2 regions of the Chryseobacterium sp. KMC2 genome follow, and region 2 is predicted to be linked to the other one. Evidence: riboswitches for the same ligand, from Rfam matches in the RefSeq annotation. Region 2 holds a riboswitch; the other holds the start of a gene.

Region 1 (3,427 bases), on a different contig from region 2:
GATCAATATTGCTGATAAAAGCAGTCAATTCACTTTTGCTGATCCCGGGTTTTCTGATATGAAGTAAATCCAGACCTTCCTGAAACATCTGATTAATAATCTCAGCTTCATTGGGAAATTTCTGTTCGGGAGTAATCACAAGGATCATATATAAATTTCCTTCCCTTTTTCGATAAATTCCTGAGACTTGTCCAGCATTCCTTGTTCTGCGGATTCCCTGATTTCCTGAGTGATTTTCATAGAGCAGAATTTTGGTCCGCACATAGAACAGAAGTGGGCAATTTTTGCTCCTTCTGCAGGAAGAGTCTCATCATGATAAGCTCTTGCCGTATCCGGATCCAGCGAAAGATTAAACTGATCTTCCCATCTGAATTCAAACCTGGCTTTACTTAATGCATTATCCCTGTATTGTGATCCTGGATGTCCTTTTGCCAGATCTGCAGCATGCGCAGCCAGTTTATAAGTGATTACCCCATCTTTAACGTCTTTTTTATTCGGAAGACCTAAGTGTTCTTTGGGAGTTACATAACAAAGCATGGCACATCCGAACCATCCAATCATTGCTGCTCCAATTCCTGAAGTAATATGATCATAACCCGGTGCGATATCCGTTGTCAAAGGGCCTAATGTATAAAATGGAGCTTCGTGGCATTCTTCCAGCTGTTTATCCATATTTTCTTTAATCATATGCATTGGAACGTGGCCGGGACCTTCAATCATTACCTGTACATTATGTTTCCATGCAATTTTTGTCAGCTCTCCTAAAGTTTCCAGTTCAGCAAATTGTGCGGCATCATTAGCATCCGCGATGGATCCGGGACGAAGACCGTCCCCAAGAGAAAAAGCGACATCATACTTCTTCATGATCTCACAAATCTCTTCAAAATGGGTATATAAAAAGTTTTCTTTATGATGGAAAAGGCACCATTTAGCCATGATAGAACCTCCCCTGGACACAATTCCTGTTACTCTATTGACTGTCAAATGAATATACCTTAATAAAACTCCGGCATGAATGGTAAAATAAGAAACTCCCTGTTCTGCCTGCTCGATCAGAGTATCTTTAAAAACTTCCCATGTAAGGTCTTCAGGCACTCCTTTTACTTTTTCCAATGCCTGATAAATAGGAACTGTACCGATAGGCACCGGGCTGTTTCTGATAATCCATTCTCTTGTTTCATGGATATTCTTTCCTGTGGACAGGTCCATGATGGTATCAGCTCCCCATCGGCAGGCCCATACTGCTTTCTCTACCTCTTCATCGATGCTGGAAGAAACAGCACTGTTTCCTATATTCGCATTAATCTTTACCAAAAAGTTCCTCCCAATGATCATGGGTTCGCTTTCCGGGTGATTGATGTTATTGGGAATAATAGCTCTTCCTGCTGCAATTTCATCTCTTACAAATTCCGGAGTGATTTTACCTTTCGGAGTATTTGCGCCAAAGCTGTTTCCCGTATGCTGAAAAGCCATCTCTTTTGAAACCGTTCCAAGCTGTTCAATACGTTGGTTCTCTCTAATCGCCACATACTCCATTTCAGCGGTGATGATTCCCTGTTTTGCATAATACAGCTGGGTAAGTTCCTTACCTTCCTGGGCAACTTTGGGTCTGTGATCATAAGAAAAACGCAGTTCATCAAGACGTGGATCTGCTAAACGGGCTTTTCCGTATTCAGATGATATTCCACTCAGGATGTTTACATCTTTTCTGTCTAAAATCCATTGTTCTCTTATTCTCGGAAGGCCTTTTTGAATATCAATTTCTGCATTGACATCCGTATAAGGACCTGAAGTATCGTAAACCGTTACAGGAGCATTGTCTTCAAAGCCTCCTTTCGTAAGCTTGGTGGGACTAAGTGCTATTTCACGCATTGCTACATTGATAGGATGTATTGTTCCTTCAACATAGATTTTCTTTGAGTTCGGAAATGGCGAACACGTAATTGAATGAGCCATAAATATTGGTATTAAATATGAAAATTAGCCGCCTTGAGTGGCAGTAATGATTAAAACTGAATCTTGATCTTTGAGAAATGTCTCTGCCCAGGCGGACAGTGGAATAATACGGTTGTTTACAGCTACAGCAATCCCTTTTTTCTTTCCGGGGAGTTCCATAGCCAGTAATGCTTCCAGATTATCGGGAAGTATATCAAATGTTTTTCGTGTGTGGTTGATTATAAGTTCCATTCCTAATAATTTAAATATACTTTAGGAATGGCCATTATTGTACAATAGAATGCACAGCAAAAGTCATCTGCTTTTCCCTACGCTGGTATAATCCAGATCAGGTTCAAAGGGTAAAGTCTCAGTCTGTTGGTCAACAGACACCCCTAAAGTCTGGGACGAAGGTAGGTATTTTTTCAGAACGGGCAAAATTGAATTTTCCTTAAACAAAAAACCACCTCAAAATTGAGATGGCCTATTTATCTGTACTAATTATTTTTAATAGTAAAGTTTTACATTTCCATTAGAGTCATACTGATTCACCCATTTTGATTCTCCAATTCCACTGTTATATAGTTTTACCTCTTTTTGAAAGTTATTTTTTGATAGTGAAAAATAAAAGTATTCTTCAAAAATCTGCAACTTTTTAAAAGGATTGGGGGCTGTATCAAAATTACTGAACTCTACTGTATTTTCTATGTAAAAATCAACGTTATTATGCCTTTCTACTTCAACAGATTTTTTCAGATTTCCTATATTATCATAAGTAAATCTTTTAGCTATTGTCCAAATAAAGTCATCAGGGTCAGTCGGATCATAAGGCATGTTTGGAAACATTGTTAAAATTTCAATGAGTTTCCCAGATGAATCATAACTATAATTCAGGTGTTTATCAAAATACGGATTATCTACTGAAGGAATAATAGATTTCATTATTCTTCCCTGATTGTCAACTTCAAATGTTCTTTTATTGATTGGGACAATATAGTCAGGGCTACTGCTGAATGTAGAAATAGAAATTATATTCCCATTATAGGAAACACTGGTATAAATGTCTTTAGAAAAATGTGTAGAGTTATATCCTGTATTAGGATCAATAAATATAAAACCTCCCACTTTTTTAGCAACCCTTCCCTGAGAATCATATTCAAAATAGATATTAGGGTCTGTCATATTTCCCACCCCATTAGGTGATAAAACCGGAAAGTTCCAGGATATTTTATTAGGACGATCCACAGTTCTTTGCTGTGGATTTTCTGTCAATATTTCATCATTATTACTAGAACAAGATGCAAAAGCCATTAATATGGCAAAGCACAATAATTGAATTTTCATGTATTTTAGTTTTTTTTACTCCTCACAAGCTCTCCAGATTGCATCATTTTGCGGAACCGGTGCTGTAATTTCGATCTTTTCTTTGGTTACCGGATGAATGAACTCCAATTTTCTTGCATGAAGATTAATTCCTCCGTCAGGATTAGAA
Region 2 (3,427 bases):
CTGCTTCATCCATATTGGGGGTAATGATATCAGCAATTGGAAATAGTTTTTCTGTGATCGCTGTGATGGTTTCCTCCTCAATAAGCCTATGCCCGCTGGTAGCTACCATTACAGGGTCAAATACAACCGGAATTCTTTTATACTGTGATAATGTGGAAACAATAGTCTCAACCAACTGTGGAGTATGTACCATTCCTATCTTAATGGCATCTGGAAAAATATCATCCAGAATCGCTTTGATCTGATCGGCTACTGCTTCCACAGGAATAGGATATATTGTTCTTACTCCCTGTGTATTTTGTACAGGCAAGGCCGTTAATACTGAGGTGGAAAAGCAGCCTAAAGCAGAAGCTGTTTTGATATCTGCCTGAATACCTGCGCCACCACTTCCGTCAAAACCTGCAATGGTCAATACGGACGGGTATTTGTATTTTTTCATTTTAAAATTTCATTTTTTAATTCATATGCTGCTTTCTGGGGATTTGCAGCGCCACATATTGCGGAAACCACTGCAAGGGAGTCTGCTCCGGCGTTGATGACTTCCTTCGCGTTTCCAAGATGTATACTGCCTATGGCGACCAGCGGTTTTTCTGTAAGCTGTCGGATTTTTGCAACACCTTCAAGACCCCATTCTGTAATGGTATCTGTTTTGGTATGTGTTTTAAATACAGGGCTTATACCAAGATAATCAGAAACCATTGTCTGTTCATTTTCAAGCTGGGCCAGGTGCTCAATAGAATATCCAATGATTTTATTTTGGATAGAAGGTTGTTGTCTTAAAAAAGTAGGTGCAGTATCGCTATTCCCAACATGAATACCCGCAGAATTTACTTTTTCAGCAACTTCTATATGATCATTAATAATGAGGGGAATGCCATACTTTTCTGTAATTTCCATAAGCTTCTGGGCTTTTTGGAGGAACAATTCGGTACTGTCATTTTTTTCTCTGAGCTGGATAATATCCACTCCGCCCAAGATGGCTTCTTCGGCAACTGTCAGAAAGTTTTTTCCAATGCAATCGGCTTCAGAAATCACAAGGTACAGTTGATAGGGGAAAGGATGCAGGCTCATTTTTGTTCTATCTTTAGGTTTTGGATGAATTCTTCTTCTGTCATATTGTACAGTTTATCAATCAGGTTAACCTGAAGACTTCCGGGGCCTTTACTTTGCTGGACAGCCAGTTCTCCAGCAATGCCTATTAATGCCATTGCAGCAGCGACACCCAATGTTTTATCTTCCACACTACCTATAAACGCACCTGTTAATGCTGTAGCAGAACATCCAAGACCTGTTACTTTAGTCATAAGCGGATGTCCGTTTTTAATGAAAAAGCTCTGCTGTGGGCTTATAATAATATCCGTTTCACCGGAAATACAGACTGTTGAATGGTAGTGTTGCATCAGTATTTGAGCAGCATGAACCGCGTCATTACTTTGAGCGGTACTATCTACTCCTTTAGTAACAGTGGTATTAGCTTTGGCCAGTGCAATAATCTCTGAGGCATTTCCTCTGATAACACTAGGTTGATATTGTAAGAGTTGTTGTAAAACCTGATCACGAAAAGAGGTTGCTCCAGCACCCACAGGATCTAAAACCCATGGTTTATTTACGGAATGTGCTGTTTCAGCTGCCAGAAGCATAGACTCTGACCAATATTCATCTAACGTTCCTATATTGATCACCACGGAATGGGCAATACCGATCATTTCTTTGATCTCAGACCGGGCATGTGCCATAATGGGAGAGGCTCCAACAGCCAAAAGGGCATTGGCTGTATTGTTCATGACTACATAGTTGGTGATGTTGTGAACCAGGGGAGATTTTTGTTTTACAAGCTGCACTTGCTGCCAAAGTATTTTTTCCATTGTTATCTTATCATTAAAATAAAAATAGCTTTAGGAAAAAATCCAAAACAAAAACCACATGAGCGGGTCATGTAATTTTGCTTTTCCCTACGTCGGTGTAAGCCGTATCAGGTTCAAAGGGACTCTCTCAATTCTTTTTCAGAATACCCCTAAAGCAAAACAAATGTATAAAAATTATCAGACCGGGCAAAAACCTTCCCCGTAATTTTATCTTTCCACAAGTTCCTTTACCTGTTCTCCATAAAAATCTGTTTTTGTAGTATTGATTTTTAAGAGCTCATACCATTTTATAAAAGCTCCGATAAAAACAATAAGCATCAGTACCATAGCTGTTACTGCTAAAGCAGCCAATAAGTACTGTTCTTTTGGAATATAGATCGTAGCAACCTGGATATAGCCGGCCCAAAAAGTAATTCCAGCCATAAAAACACCCGGAATAGCCGAGCATAAAGCATATTTTCCTCTGTTCATCCTGATCAGCATAGTCGTACAGACAATCAATCCGCAAGCGGCAAGTAATTGATTGCTGATCCCGAATAGTGGCCAGATACTGCTTACATTTCCGGTGTATACCAGGTATCCCCAGGCAAAAGTGAAAAGAAGGCTGCTGATAATAATTCCGGGAACCCAGTTTTTATCATTGAATTTTGGAATCACAGAACCCAGCATTTCCTGTAAAAAGAAGCGCCCGACTCTTGTTCCTGCATCAATGGCTGTCAGGATAAATACGGCCTCAAACATAATGGCGAAATTATACCAGTATGCGGTTAATTGATCCATATAAGGGATCTTATTAAAGATGTGAGCCATTCCCACGGCAAGTGATACGGCCCCGCCAGTTCTGCCATGAAGATCAATACCAATCTTTTGTGAATAATAATCTATGTCCACTCCATGTAAGGCAGGATGTGCTGCTAGAAAAGCATCATATGATTCTTTTGGAGTGTTGATGGCAAAATAATCCCCCGGCATTAATGTACATGCAGCAATGAGAGCCATTAGTGCAACAAAACCCTCTACAAGCATGGCACCATAGCCCACAAAAAGAATTTCTCTTTCTTTATTAAGCATTTTTGGAGTTGTTCCCGTAGCAATGACAGCATGAAATCCCGAGATAGCACCACAGGCAATCACAATAAAAATAAATGGAAGCACAGGGCCACCAATGACAGGACCTCCTCCGTTTACAAAAGCGGTAAGTGCCGGCATCTGTACAGTAGGATGAATGACAATAACTCCTATAGCCAACATAATGATCGTTCCTATTTTTAAATATGTAGAAAGATAATCACGAGGAACCAATAATAACCAAACCGGTAATACAGAAGCTAAAAAACCATATAATGGAATAGCAATGGAAATGGTCTTGATATCCCATGAAAATAAATTATTCATAGTGGGATTCTGCATGAGGCTGTGTCCACCAATAATTCCCGCTATTAAAAGAATTCCGCCTAAAATACTGGCAAAGAGTACACTGTTCTTTTTATACCGCATGATCAGTCCCATAATCACTGCAATAGGCATTGTGATCACCACTGTAAACAAAGACCAGGAAGCTT

The links. A riboswitch is a leader RNA that binds a small molecule or an ion and turns the genes downstream of it on or off. The one in region 2 is predicted to bind thiamine pyrophosphate.
Region 1: linked by a shared signal. The riboswitch ahead of thiS (sulfur carrier protein ThiS) and the one ahead of thiM (hydroxyethylthiazole kinase) in region 2 are both predicted to bind thiamine pyrophosphate.

What each region holds. Positions count from the first base shown of each region.
Region 1 covers NZ_JAESIT010000010.1:2,675-6,101, forward strand. Annotated here, with positions in the region: gene JML65_RS13035 (thiamine phosphate synthase) at 1-148, opposite strand, end outside; gene thiC (phosphomethylpyrimidine synthase ThiC) at 145-1,956, opposite strand; gene thiS (sulfur carrier protein ThiS) at 1,981-2,187, opposite strand; TPP riboswitch at 2,245-2,342, opposite strand; gene JML65_RS13050 (hypothetical protein) at 2,443-3,279, opposite strand; gene JML65_RS13055 (RluA family pseudouridine synthase) at 3,295-3,427, opposite strand, start outside.
Region 2 covers NZ_JAESIT010000009.1:34,801-38,227, reverse strand. Annotated here, with positions in the region: gene thiD (bifunctional hydroxymethylpyrimidine kinase/phosphomethylpyrimidine kinase) at 1-439, opposite strand, end outside; gene thiE (thiamine phosphate synthase) at 436-1,071, opposite strand; gene thiM (hydroxyethylthiazole kinase) at 1,068-1,865, opposite strand; TPP riboswitch at 1,933-2,026, opposite strand; gene JML65_RS12085 (carbon starvation protein A) at 2,073-3,427, opposite strand, start outside.